Regions from separate parts of the Halomonas sp. NyZ770 genome, predicted to be linked through region 2. Evidence: predicted binding sites of a transcription regulator. Region 2 holds the regulator's gene; each other region holds the start of a gene.
The links. The regulator LexA, encoded in region 2, represses DNA repair genes until DNA is damaged. The targets are predictions, from matches to a motif close to TACTGTNTANNTANACAGTA.
Positions count from the first base shown of each region.

Region 1: the regulator LexA is predicted to act here: its motif matches at 2,334-2,353, upstream of LG409_RS10815 (PA0069 family radical SAM protein).
Region 3: the regulator LexA is predicted to act here: its motif matches at 2,666-2,685, upstream of LG409_RS14410 (LexA family protein).

Region 1 covers NZ_CP085143.1:2,347,383-2,352,072, forward strand. Annotated here, with positions in the region: gene pgi (glucose-6-phosphate isomerase) at 1-1,181, shown strand, start outside; gene LG409_RS10805 (gamma-glutamylcyclotransferase family protein) at 1,270-1,650, shown strand; gene LG409_RS10810 (cysteine hydrolase family protein) at 1,628-2,212, opposite strand; gene LG409_RS10815 (PA0069 family radical SAM protein) at 2,381-3,460, shown strand; gene LG409_RS10820 (winged helix-turn-helix domain-containing protein) at 3,499-3,795, shown strand; gene LG409_RS10825 (heavy metal translocating P-type ATPase) at 3,713-4,690, opposite strand, start outside.
Region 2 covers NZ_CP085143.1:2,108,846-2,113,535, forward strand. Annotated here, with positions in the region: gene LG409_RS09685 (L,D-transpeptidase) at 1-435, opposite strand, end outside; gene LG409_RS09690 (TetR/AcrR family transcriptional regulator) at 413-1,099, opposite strand; gene lexA (transcriptional repressor LexA) at 1,324-2,001, shown strand; gene LG409_RS09700 (energy-coupling factor ABC transporter permease) at 2,036-2,707, opposite strand; gene purU (formyltetrahydrofolate deformylase) at 2,731-3,585, opposite strand; gene LG409_RS09710 (ribonuclease J) at 3,860-4,690, shown strand, end outside.
Region 3 covers NZ_CP085143.1:3,111,888-3,116,577, reverse strand. Annotated here, with positions in the region: gene oadA (sodium-extruding oxaloacetate decarboxylase subunit alpha) at 1-83, shown strand, start outside; gene LG409_RS14420 (sodium ion-translocating decarboxylase subunit beta) at 94-1,416, shown strand; gene LG409_RS14415 (IMPACT family protein) at 1,499-2,116, opposite strand; gene LG409_RS14410 (LexA family protein) at 2,146-2,565, opposite strand; gene ccmA (cytochrome c biogenesis heme-transporting ATPase CcmA) at 2,826-3,446, shown strand; gene ccmB (heme exporter protein CcmB) at 3,508-4,224, shown strand; gene LG409_RS14395 (heme ABC transporter permease) at 4,239-4,690, shown strand, end outside.

The DNA.
Region 1 (4,690 bases), 240 kb from region 2:
ACATGGCGGTGCGGGCGCTGCTGAAATACCGGCATCCGGAGCTACACTTTCACTTCGTGTCCAACGTGGACGGCACTCACATTCAGAAAGTGCTCTCACGGCTCGACCCCGCGACCACGCTGTTCATCGTTTCTACCAAGACCTTCTCCACTCAGGAAACCCTGCTCAACGCCAAGACTGCGCGGCGCTGGTTCCTGGAGAACGCCGGGGAAGACGCCGACGTGGGGGCGCACTTCATTGCCGCCTCCACCAACCGCAAAGCGGCCATGGAGTTCGGCATTCGTGAAGAGAACGTATTCGAATTCTGGGCCTGGGTGGGCGGCCGCTACTCCATGTGGTCTTCCATTGGCCTGCCCATTGCGCTCTCGATTGGCTTCGAAGGCTTTATCGAGCTGCTGGAAGGCGCCCACGAGATGGACCGCCACTTCATCGAAGCGCCGTTCGCCCAGAATATGCCCGTATTGATGGCGCTGATCGGCATTTGGTACATCAACTTCATTGGCGCCGAAACCCAGGCCATCGTGCCCTACGACCAGGCGCTGAACCAGCTGCCCTCTTTCCTGCAGCAGCTGGACATGGAGTCCAACGGCAAGTCGGTGGATATTTTCGGCCACCCGGTGAATTACAAAACCGGCCCCATCGTGTGGGGGCAAACCGGCTCCAACGGCCAGCACGCGTTCTTCCAGCTGCTGCACCAGGGCACCCGCTACGTGCCCATCGACTTCATCGCTTCGCTCAAGCCGGAGCCGGGCGTGGAAGACCACCACTTTGCCCTGCTCACCAACATGCTGGCCCAGGCCAACGCCTTCATGGAAGGCAGCCAGGGCGACAGCAAAGAACTGAGCCAACTGGACCCCTACAGCTGCCCCGGCAACCGCCCTTCCAGCACGCTGCTGCTGGACGAGCTGACGCCGAAAAACCTCGGCGCGCTGATTGCGCTGTATGAGCACAAGGTGTTCGTTCAAGGGGTGATCTGGAACATCAACTCCTTCGACCAGTGGGGCGTGCAGCTCGGCAAACGCATTGCCGGTGAGATCAGCGAGCGCATCGACGCCAACGCCGCCGACTTCGACGCCTCCACCCAGGGCCTGCTGGAACTCGTCCGCGCCCACTTCCCGGGCACCGCACACCGCACAGACCCCGAAGCCGGAGACAAAAAGCCCGCTCGCAAGAAGCGGTAGGCTTATGGCTCAGTAAGCAAAGCGCCTCGGCAACCTGCCCAGGCGCTTTCGCAATGGCTCGTCTCATGTTTTACAAGGTGTGAACGTCATGCAGCATCTACAACAGGCAATCCAACGCTGCTCCCGCGTGGCGGTATACGGCACGTTAAAGCACGGTCATCGCAATCATCATTGGCTGGGCGGCGCAGACATGCTGGGCCAGGACTGCTTAACGTCGATTACGCTTTACGACCTGGGCCCCTACCCCGGCGCCAAGCTCATGCCCTCCACAGGCGTTTTGGTGGAAGTGTATGCCATTGATGCCGAGCGGCTAGCCCGGCTCGATGAGCTGGAAGATTACCTGCACCACTCTCCGACAGAGGGGATGTACGACCGGACGGTGCTGGCGACCTCTCATGGCGATGCCTGGTGCTACCTCTACAACCCCGCCGTCGAGGAAGCATCGCTCATTCGCCGCGGCGAGTGGTAAACCGCGCCAGCGCTCCTTGCGTATCCACGATCTGCGCATACTCCCCCGCCAGATTGGCCAGCGACATGGCGTGCACCTCATTGGCAGTACGCTTCGTGCCCGCATAATCGCACTTGGCAAACGTAAACGTCGCGTCGCTCACGACCCAGGTATCGAAACCGAGATTGCCTGCGGTGCGCGCCGTGGCTTCCACCGAGTTGCTGGTGCTCACCCCAACCACCACAAGATCACGGATGCCCCGAACGTGCAACCAGCGCTCCAGGCCTGAGTGAACGAACGCGTCCGGCACGTTCTTCTCGACCACATGCTCGGAGGGCAAGGGCGCTAGCGCTGGCTGAAACAGGACGCCGCTCTGCCCGGGCCAAAACGGTGAGCCAGGTGAGCGCGAGATATGTCGCACATGTACGACCACCCCGGCAGCTTGCCGCCAGGCCATCAATAGGCGCTGAATATTGGCCTCTGCCTCCGGGTTATTGCGTGCTCCCGCGTCAGGCGTCGCCATGCCCTGCTGCATGTCGATAATGATCAACGCCACTGCTGGGCTGGCTTCATGGTGTTTCATGGTGACTTTCTCATATGGGCAATAGCAGTCAGTTTACGTTGCCCAGTGGTATTTCCCAACGGCATCGAGCAGTTGATGGCCTACCGGTGCCCCCTACTTGCAGAGCATGACAAACACCCTATACTGTATGGATACACATACCTTAGGTAGCTCAGCGCGAGGCTCCTGATGACGGCCCATAACCTTCCCCGATCCGCCGTGCATAAAGGTCGCGGTGCCACTTACGCCCCCCATAACCGTTTTTCACCGACCCACAGCGTCATGGAGGACGATGGCTGGTGGCAAGAGGAAGCTCGCCCATCGCTGGCTACCGAAGTGCGCGAAGAGCCCAGCAAAAGCGCGCTCTCCTGGAACCGCTCACCCGATCTGCCCTTTGACCGCTCCCTGAACCCTTATCGTGGCTGCGAACATGGCTGCGTGTATTGCTATGCCCGCCCTTCCCACGCCTATTGGGACCTGTCGCCGGGGCTCGATTTTGAAACCCGACTGATCGCCCGCAGCGGCCTGGTCGAGCACCTAAAACAGGAGCTTTGCCATCCGCAGTATGTCTGCCGCCCTATCAACCTGTCTGGCAACACCGACTGCTACCAGCCGCTGGAAGCCACTTACCAGACGACCCGGCGCCTGCTGGAGCTGCTGCTGGCCTGTCGCCACCCGGTCACCCTAGTGACCAAGAGCACGCTGGTCCTTCGCGACCTGGACCTGCTGGCGGAAATGGCGGAGCATCGTTTGGTACGGGTGTTCGTCAGCCTGACCAGCCTGGACGCCAACCTCAAGCGCACGCTGGAGCCTCGGGCGGCATCGCCCCAGGCACGCTTGAAAGCCATTCGCGAGCTGAACACGGCAGGCATACCGGTAGGCACGCTGGTGTCACCGATCATCCCGGGACTCACCGACCATGAAATCGAGCGCATCCTCGAAGCGGCCAGCCGGGCGGGGGCGCGTACCGCGACCTGGATGCTGCTGCGACTGCCCCATGAAGTCGCCCCTCTGTTCGAAGCCTGGCTGAACGCCCATTACCCGGAACGTGCCGCCAAGGTCATGAGCTTGATGCGCCAGTGTCGAGGCGGCCAGAACTACGATGCACGGTTTGGTAAGCGCTTTCGTGGGGAAGGGGTTTTTGCCGACCTGATCGCCCAGCGTTTCCAACGCGCCAGCCGTCAATGGAACATGCAATCGCGCACCGAGCAGGGCTTGAACACCCGTGACTTTCGGCCACCGCGGGCACAGGGGGATTTATTTGATTAGACTGCTGGAGTACACATCACCAAGAAGACGCCCTCGCTATGTCGCTCAGTAAAACAAAATCCAGCTTTTACCGCCGCCTATACGTGGCCCACTTGATCGAACAAGGCATTTCCAGCGTGCCTGCGCTGATGGAAGCCACCGGCATGCCCAGGCGCACGGCTCAGGATACCATCGCCTCGCTGAGCGAACTGGACATCGAGTGCGTGTTCGAAAAAGGCGACGGCGAGCGCCATAACATCGGCCACTACGTCATCAAGCAGTGGGGCGCGATCGATCCGCGCTGGGTGGCGCAACATGCTCAGCGGCTGGGTGAGGCGTTGGGCTACCGTGAGTAGGCCAAGGCGCATCGGGCTCGGCCCAGGTCAGCCTCGCGGCGTTGAGTGTGACGCTGAGGGAACTGGCGGCCATGGCCAGCACAGCAATCAGCGGGGGAATGGCCATGGTGACCACCAACCCCAGCGCCAGAGTGTTATAGAGCGCCGATAACAGCAGGTTCTGGACCATGATGCGACGCGTTCGCTGCGCAACCCTCAACAGCCTGGCGACCCCCGCAATACCGGGAGACAGCAGCTGAGCAGCGGCCCCTTCCCGGGCAGCGTCGCTGGCGTGCAGCGGGGCCACGCCCACCGCTGCTGCTGCCAGGCTCAGCGTGTCGTTGACCCCATCGCCCACGTACAGCGTGGGCGATGGCAGCGCCTCCAGCAAACGTGCCTTGGCCTCCGGGGAGCGCTGGGCATAGCACGCTTCCCGCGATAGACCAACACGCTGGCCCAGCCACTGCACCGGGCCCTGGCGATCTCCGCTGATCAGCGCCAGCACGTAACCGGCGCTCTGCAGCTGGGCAAGCGTGGCCTGGGCATCCGGCACGGGCTGGTCGGCCAGGTACAGGGTGGCCAGCCATCCTTGCTCATCCGCCACCAGCACCTCGGATGCAAAGCCATATGCCGGGTGCTTTGCATCGGCGGGGATCTCCTTGCCCTGCTGGGCCAGCCACGCGTTACTGCCCAGCCACCAGGTGTGGCCATCGGCGAATGTGATGGTTTGCCCGGCCCCCGGCGTTTCATGAACCTCCACCTGATCCCGCGAGGTGCCGCTTGCCCAGTGGCGCAGTCCGTTCGCCAGCGGGTGTTCACTCTGCCTGACTGCCACGGCCAACTGTAGGCGAAACCCTGCGTCGTCAGCCCCCTCGCGCAGCATCGCGTGCAGCACGCGATGCTGCCCCTGGGTCAA
Region 2 (4,690 bases):
GTGAGAAGCAGCAAGGCCCATGGGCTGGTCAGGGGGAGTACCGTGCAGGTAGATGTAGCGACGCTGGGAATCGACACAGCCGCCGCGATTGATACCGCGCTCCAGGCCACATAGCCACAGTATGCGGGTCAAGATCCAGTCGCGCTCGGGGAATTCGACCGCCAAATCGGCAGAGTAGACCTCTCCGGTCCAACGACGCCCCCGAAAGACCGCATCCTCGGGTAGCCCATCGCCAATCGCTGCTCGAATGTAGTGCCAACCCAACGGAGTACGTCCACTGCCCTCTTCTTGCCCTACGCCGGCCTTGCCCGTCGAAATGGCGCATTCATGCTCTAGCGCGCTCCCCTGCCACCAGCGCAGGCGTTGGGCCTCGGTGTCGATTTCCATCCAGCCACCGTCAACGGGCGGCAGGTCAGCCAATCTGGGCGTGTGCATGGGGCTTCTCATCCACGGTTGCTGCGGGCAACGGCATCGGCGCGCTCATGGCCGCCACCACGACGGGGCGCAGACGTCGGATCAAGTCGCGTACCGTTACCTGCTCTTGATAATCCTTGGCGGCGATATCGCGCAGTGCATCCAGGCCAGACAGAGTGAAAATCACCGTGCCCAGCATGAAGTGCAGCCGCCAGAAACGCTCGGCATCTGGCAGCTCGGGGGTCGCCCGGCGCACCAACTCCGTGAAGCGCGTGAAGACATCGCCATACTGCTGCTGAATGTAGCGACGCAGGTGTCCTTGCGCCTGGCTGTAAGCCAGCCCCAGCAGCCGCATGAACACTTTCAGGCTATGCCGCTCGGCAGGCACGGCCAGCACGGTAGTGGCCATGGTTTCCAGCAGCACCTCCAGAGGAATGGCCTGGCCTTCGTAGCGCGCTTCCAGCTCGTCCAGCGCAGTATGGAAGCGTTCGGAGAACGGGTCCAGGTAACGGGCAAATACCGCCTGTATCAGCGCTTTCTTCGACCCGAAGTGATAATTGACGGCAGCAAGGTTGACCCGCGCTTTGCTGGTGATATTGCGCAGTGATGTCTCGGCAAACCCCCGCTCTGCAAAGAGCACCTCTGCCGTATCCAAAATACGTGTGACCGTATCCGACTGGGCCATAGCGCCCTCCCAAAACAGGTGTTTAAAACATGGCGATCGCGTTGGCGAATAGTATGCCATTACCCCTGCTGGCTCAAACGATTATCCCGCTCAAGGTTCAGGCTGCGTGCCACGGTACGGATTGCAACTCATCATGTACTGGACAGAGCAACATACTGTATACTTAAACACATACTGATTTTACGGACATGTAGCGACTGTCTTTTCACTGTTTGGAGTCTGATATGTCACGCCCACTCACCGCACGCCAGCAGCATGTATATGATTTTATCGTGAAGACCATGGGCGAGCTTGGCTACCCCCCTACCCGCGCCGAAATCGCCAAGGCGCTGGGCTTTCGTTCCCCCAACGCCGCCGAAGAGCATCTGCGCGCTCTGGAGCGCAAAGGTGCCATTCGCATCATTCGCAATACGTCCCGCGGCATTCGCCTGCCCAACCAGGAACCGCTCGACGCCACGCCCCCGGCAGCCGAGCCTGCCAGCGCCGCCAACGATGCCACGCCCAGCGGGCTGCCGGTCATTGGCGAAGTCGCGGCGGGCAGTCCCATTCTGGCAGCGGAGCATATCGACCGTTACTGCCCGCTCCCTGCAGAGTACTTCACCCCCAAGGCCGACTATCTGCTGCGAGTTCGCGGCCTGTCGATGAAGGACGTGGGCATTCTGGAAGGCGATCTGCTGGCGGTGCATCGTACCGACCGCGTGCGTGACGGTCAGATCGTCGTCGCGCGCCTGGAAGACGAAGTCACGGTCAAGCGTTTTAAACGTCAGGGGCATCACGTCACGCTGCTCGCCGAGAACGAAGACTTCGCCCCCATCGAAATCGACCTGAGAACTCAACAGCTGGATATCGAAGGCGTCGGGGTAGGCGTCATCCGAGGCGGGAACGGCCAGGCACTGGGCTAAAATACTGGGCCAGGGCACTGGACCAAGCCACCGCCTACTGCATATCGATGTAACGATGGTCGTTGAACGTGGCGACCCAGTGCGGGTGGTAGACCAGCAAGATACTCAGCAGCATGCCGGTGATGAAGGCTTCCGAGGGCATCAGCAAGGGTAAAAAGCGGGCATACTCCTGAGCCAGATAGATCGCTTCAGGGTCGGTGCCCGCCACCAGAATCAACCCCACGGCCGCCAGCCCGCCTCCTAGCGTGGCCAGCGCAGCACCGAAAAAACCGCAGGCAAACAGAAACACCATCAGATTGTCCGGCAAGCGGCGATCCACGATACGCCATACCACCCCCGTGATCACGGCGGGCACCAGTCCCGTCACCAACACGTTGGGCCCCAACAGCTCCCAGGCATTGCGCCCGATCACCACCATCGCCACGTTGAGCAGCAGGTTGCTGATCAAGGCCAGGGGCACCTTGAACACCAATGTCATCAGCACCGTGAACACCAGATGCAGGGTCAACCAATCGACCGCCTGGGCCCGCAGCTGCCACATCAGCATCACGGCAAGCGTCGCGGCCATCCAGCGATGCTGCAAACCGGTATCTTCCAGCAGCGGCTGCCAGGGGCGCTGCCAAAGCACCCACCCCAGCGCACCTGCCGACACCAGCCAGGTAACCAGCAGTGCCCAGGTGGCCAGCACGCTTTGTGCAAAGGACATGGCGCCCCTCCCCGGTGGGCGAGTTAGCTGAACACGACGGTCTTGTTACCGTGAATCAATACGCGGTCTTCCAGATGCCAGCGCAGGCCGCGAGCCAGCACGGCTTTTTCCACATCACGGCCAAAGCGCACCAGGTCGGTGGGCGTGTGGCAGTGGCTTACCCGATGGATATCCTGCTCGATGATGGGCCCCGCATCCAGCTCTTCGGTCACGTAATGGCAGGTGGCACCGATCAGCTTGACGCCACGCTCGTAAGCCTGGTGGTAAGGCTTTGCCCCGGCAAAGGAGGGCAAGAAGCTGTGATGAATATTGATGACGCGCCCGGCATAGCGCTCGCACAACGAGGGGGGCAGTATCTGCATGTACCGCGCCAACACGACACAGTCGGCCCGTGCCGCATCGATTTGGGTTTGTACCTGCTCGAAAGCCGCCTGCTTGTTGGCCGGGTCCACCGGCACGTGATGATAAGGAATGCCGTACCACTCGGTGAGTGAACGCATGTCGTCATGATTGGAAATGACGCTGACGATATCGCAATCCAACTCGCCTGCCTGCCAGCGATACAGCAGATCCACCAGGCAGTGGGATTCCCGCGACACCATCAACACCACGCGGCGGCGCTTCTGGGTGTCCACCAGTGACCACTGCATATCGAATTCGGCGGCGACGGGTTCGAACGCCGTGCGCAGCGCCTCGGCCGACATGCCCAATGAATCGGCGAGAATTTCGTAACGCATGAAAAAGCGACCCGTCTCCAGGTCGGAGTGCTGGCTGGCCTCGGTAATCGAGCCGCCCTGCTGGGCAATGAAGCTGGAAACACGCGCCACGATGCCCACCTGATCCGGGCACGACACAACTAAACGGTAATAATGAGACATCAATGAACACTCTTGCGTATGTAACGGCACGTTCGCCAGGGACTTACCTGCCGACAGGCAAGCCTCACCAGGCGCGCTAGTGTAACGCAAGCGCTGCGACCAAGCACTGTGGTGCAGTGCCGCGATGATTGTTACAGGCCCCTCCCTTCCCGTATAGTTAAGAGATTACTTCCCAGGCTTTTCATGACCGATGCATCCACCACGCGTTCAACTTCGTCCCCGTCGCCGCCCGCCCCTGCACCTGCTTCCGCTAGGTGGATGCGGTGAAATTGGAATGAATCTTACGCTGTATGGATACGACGATCAGTGGATCGCCGTCGATTGCGGCATGATGATTCGTCAAGATCTGCCCAACTCGCCGCTGCAGGTACCCAACACCGACACCCTGCAGACCCTCGGTATCACGCCTGCCGCGCTGTTCATCACCCATGGTCATGAAGACCACATCGGCGCCGTCGCCTGGCTATGGCCGCGCTGGGGCTGCCCTATTTTTGCCACCCCGCTGGCGGCGGGCCTGCTGCGCCACAAGTTTGCCGAACACCAGCTCAGCAGCGCTGCCATCGAAATCATCGAACCCGGCGATGCGGTTGAGCGCGGGCCCTTTACCCTGCGTTACTTGAGTGTCACCCACTCCATACCTGAAAGCTGCGCCATCATGATGCAGGCAGGCGACTATCGGGTTCTGCATACGGGTGACTGGAAACTGGACCCGGAGCCGCTCATCGGTGCGCCGGTGAATGCCGCCCATTTCCGCGCGCTGGCCCCTCTGGACCTGGTGGTGGGTGACTCTACCAATGCCCCCATGCCAGGGCAGTCGGCCAGCGAAGGCGATGTCGCCAAGGCACTGGCCAGCACCCTTGCGAAGTGCAAGGGGCGCGTCGTGGTATCGTGTTTCGCCAGCAACCTGGCGAGGGTTCTGGCCATCGGGCGTGCCGCACAAGCCTGCGGACGCCGCGTCAGCTTGATGGGCCGCTCCATGGAGCGCATGGTGAGCGTGGCCAGAGGGTTGGGCTACCTGGACGACTTCCCGCCGCTGGTCCCGTCCCACGATCTGGGATACCTGCCTCCCGAAGAAGTCGTGATCATTGCCACGGGCAGTCAGGGT
Region 3 (4,690 bases), 1.0 Mb from region 2:
CCAGCAGCGCAGGAACGGTATCCAAGGTCAATGTCAGCGAGGGCGATAGCGTCGCCGTTGGCGATGCGCTGATCGAGCTTTAAGGGCACCCGCATGGACAAACTAATCACCTTATGGGAAGGCTCCGGGCTCTATAACCTGGAGCTTGGCCAGGCGGTCATGATTCTGGTAGGGCTGGGGCTTTTGTACCTGGCGATCTATAAGAAATTCGAGCCGCTGCTGCTGGTGCCGATTGGTTTCGGTGGCATCCTGGCCAATATTCCGGAAGCCGGGCTGGCCATTTCGGCGCTCGATCAGGCCATCGAGGTGGCCAAGCCTGCCGTGCTGCAACAGATGGCGGCTGCGCTGGGCGTTACCCTGGACCCCTTGGCGGGGGTCGAGGGGTGGCGTGAGGTGCTGAAAGCCGTCGCTCACGATACGGCGGCCTACGATCAGCTACGTGTGGCCAAGGATATTGCCCTGGGCGCAGGCTACAACGATGGCATGCTCTACAGCTTCTATCGTGTTGCCATTGCCTCGGGCATTGCACCACTGCTGATCTTCATGGGCGTAGGTGCGATGACCGACTTTGGTCCTCTGCTGGCCAACCCGCGTACGCTGTTTCTGGGGGCGGCCGCCCAGTTCGGGATTTTTGCCACGCTGTTTGGTGCAGTGCTGCTTACCTCTCTGGGCGTCATGGACTTTTCGCTCAATCAGGCGGCCGCCATCGGCATCATCGGTGGGGCGGACGGGCCTACGTCGATCTATGTGTCCAGCGTCCTGGCGCCAGAGTTGCTGGGGGCCATTGCCGTCGCGGCCTATGCCTACATGGCGTTGGTGCCACTCATTCAGCCGCCGATCATGCGGCTGTTGACCACCGAGAAAGAGCGCAAGATCACCATGACGCAGCTGCGTCCGGTCTCCAAGCTTGAGAAGGTGATCTTCCCGCTGATGCTGCTGATTGCCGTCGCGCTGTTCTTGCCGGATGCAGCGCCGCTGCTGGGCATGTTCTGCTTTGGCAACCTGATGCGTGAGTGTGGCGTGGTGGAGCGGCTGTCGGACACCGCGCAGAATGCGCTGATCAATATCGTGACCATCATTCTGGGCTTGTCCGTGGGCTCCAAGCTGATGGCCGACAGTTTCCTGACGTTCGAGACGTTAGGGATTCTGGGCCTGGGCATCGTTGCCTTTGGTATCGGGACGGCGGCGGGTGTATTGATGGCGAAGCTCATGAACATGGTCAGCAAGATGCCCATCAACCCGTTGATTGGCGCGGCTGGCGTTTCGGCAGTGCCGATGGCGGCGCGGGTTGCCAACAAGGTGGGGCTGGAGGCAAACCCGCATAACTTCCTGCTGATGCATGCCATGGGGCCGAACGTGGCCGGGGTGATCGGCTCGGCGGTGGCCGCCGGGGTCATGATCAAGTACCTGGGATAGAACGGGTGACTGGGATAGAGTCGAGTTGAACCTGAGTCCTTTCACGGCTTGCCGAGCTTTCATCGGCAGGCCGTGTACTTACTTACAGCGCTTCGAACGCCACGGTCGTTTTCAGTCGATTCTCCAGGCTGCCGATATCCAGCGCTACATCGCTGGGCCAGCCGATGGTCAGGCACACGCCATGCCCATCGTACTCAGCCTGTTCCACAGGCAGTGCCTGCTCTTCACACCAGGCTCGGGCCTGCGCCTCATGGGCGAAGCCAACACGTAACCGATAGCTGTCGCGCTCGATCACCTCCCGGGTAGGCAGTGTTTCCAGCCCCGCGTTGACGGCCTGGGCGTAGGCTCTGGCCAACCCACCGGTGCCCAGCTTGGTACCGCCAAAGTAGCGAATGACCACGCAACCCACTTCCCCTAGCTGGCTACCTTGCAGCGCCTGAAACATGGGGCGACCCGCCGTGCCGCCGGGCTCGCCGTCATCCGAAAAGCCAATGCGGGTCTGCTCCCCCGGTGGGCCGGCGATAAAGGCGGTGCAGTGGTGGCTGGCATTGGGGTGGGCGGTTTTGGCGGCCTGGAGCAGGGCATCGAAGGCGCTGGTGCTGGGGGCATGGCATAGCCAGGTCAGAAACTGACTTTTCTCTACTTCGATCTCGGTAGAGTGCCACGCCTCGGGAGCGATGTCAGGAATGTGGTAACGCAAACAGAACTCCTCGCCAACATAAGGACGAATCAGTGATGCTGAGTCTGCCGAGTGTGGTGTGCCACGCCCATGACCATGCCCAGCACCTGGATATCACCATTATGCAGGAATAGCACGGGCATCGCTGCATCTTCCGGGCACAAGTGGACCCCCAGGCGGGTAATGGATAAATGCTTCAAGGGAAACTGGTGGTCGTTGATGGTCAGGGTGGCCGTTTCCTGCTGGGTGTCGTGCTGATGGCGATGAATGATGAGCAGATCACCGTCGAAGAGCTGGCTGGCCTGCAAGCGGTCGCCACGAATGCGTAGGGCATAGGTGTTGTGCCGGGTCACTTGACCGTCCTGGTTTACCTGGCGAGGGGGAGAGGCAAGGCGCTGACGCAGGTTAGACGGTGGCAGCGGTTGAGAAGGTACGTGAGACGTTATCTGGGGGGCGAAGCAGATCGTCATTGTGTGTTCTCCCATGTAGCGCCTGTGCCAAGGCGGTCGAGTGAGCGAATGGATAGGCGTGGTTGAAGAGGTGTCTATCCATACAGTAGTTACAGTATAAGCCTGTTTTTGCATACAGTACTAGTGCTGTTTGAAGCGTGGCTTTTGTGGCGAGGGCTTGAGCTGTGTCATGCTGCGACCCCAGGCCGCAGAGCGTGACTGGCGAAAAAGCGCCTTTCCGTGTAGAGTTCGACCCAAAATTAATGCGTCTGGAGAGTCTCTTGAGCCTGTGCCTGCAAGCCCGACAACTGGCCTGTGAACGCGATGATCGTTGGCTATTTGAAGGACTTGACCTCGACATCAAGGGCGGCGAGATCGTCCGCATCGAAGGCCCCAACGGCAGTGGTAAAACCACGTTGTTGAAGATCCTCTCCGGCCAACTGACCGACTACCGTGGCGAGCTATTCTGGAACGGTGCCCCCATGCACCAGACCCGTGAACATTTTCTCGCAAACCTACTCTATCTAGGGCACGCCCCCGGCGTTAAAGCGGGCCTCACGCCGTTGGAAAATCTGGCGTGGTATCAAGCGCTCAATGGTGAAAAAGGCAGCGATCAACAGCGTGAGCAAGCGCTGTTCGAGGTTGGTCTGGTGGGCTTTGAAGATGTCCCGGCAGGACAACTTTCCGCTGGTCAGCAGCGGCGTATTGCCTTGGCAAGGTTGACGCTGACGCCGCGCGCGCTATGGGTCCTGGATGAGCCTTTCACGGCGATTGACCGCCACGGTGTCATGGCGTTGGAAGCGCAGCTGGTCGCACATGCTCAGTCTGGCGGCTGTGTTCTGGTGACGACCCACCATGCACTGACCGAATCATCGGTGCTGAGACGTATTCAGCTGGGCTAAAAAGGAGTCAGCGTTGCAACGTTCACACGCCCTATCTTCACACGCCCTATCTTCACACGCCCTGTCGAGTGCCCCTGAGGTGGTCCTGCATACCCCGCAGGGGGGGGTTGGAGTGGCCATTCATGCCACGCTCAAGCGCGACCTGACGCTGATGTTGCGGCGCAAGGGTGAGGTGCTGAACCCGCTGGTGTTCTTTGCACTGGTCATCACGCTGTTTCCCATTGGCATCTCGCCTGACCCTGTCTTGCTGGCCAGCATTGCGCCGGGACTGCTGTGGGTAGCGGCGTTGCTGGCGGCCCTGCTGTCGCTGGATAGCCTGTTTCGCAGCGATTACGAAGACGGCAGCCTGGAGCAGCTGCTGTTGGCCCCTCAGCCGCTGGCGGCGCTGGGGCTTGCCAAGGTGGCCGTGCATTGGCTGTTGACCGGGCTGCCACTAGCGCTGATGGCGCCGGTGCTGGGTATCATGTTGTCGCTACCAGCAGGCAGCTACGGGGTGCTGGCGCTGTCGTTGGCGCTGGGCACCGCGAGCCTGAGCCTGATAGGGGCCATTGGCGCGGCGCTGACCGTGGGGCTGGCCAAGGGCGGGGTACTGCTGTCCCTGCTGGTGCTGCCGCTGTATATCCCGGTTCTGATTTTTGGGGCGGGCGCGGTACAGGCCGCCATTCTGGGTGATGGGATGGCCGCTCACCTGGCCATACTGGGGGCGCTGCTGGCGGTGTCGCTCATGCTGGCACCCTGGGCGATTGCCGCGTCGCTACGCATCAGTATTAACGGTTAAAGGATGGGAAGACCATGTGGGGCTTTATAAATAAACTGCGATCTCCCAAGTGGTTTTATGCGATCAGTGCCAAGCTACAGCCCTGGTTCTGGGTGGCAGCCGCGCTGTTGCTGGCCGTGGGCAGCGTATGGGGGCTGGTGTTCGCACCCGCCGACTACCAGCAGGGCAACAGTTTTCGCATTATCTACGTGCATGTGCCTGCTGCGTTTCTGGCCCAGTCCATCTTTGTCTCCATGGCCATTTCCGGGCTGGTGTTCATGGTCTGGAAAATCAAGGTCGCCGACATGCTGGCCACCGTGATTGCCCCGCTGGGCGCTGCCATGACCTTCATCGCGCTGTTTTCCGGCGCCGTCTGGGGCGTGCCCACCTGGGGCACCTGGTGGATGTGGGATGCTCGGCTCACCTCGATGCTGATCCTGCTGTTCCTTTATCTTGGGGTCATCGCTCTGCGTGGCGCCTTCACCAG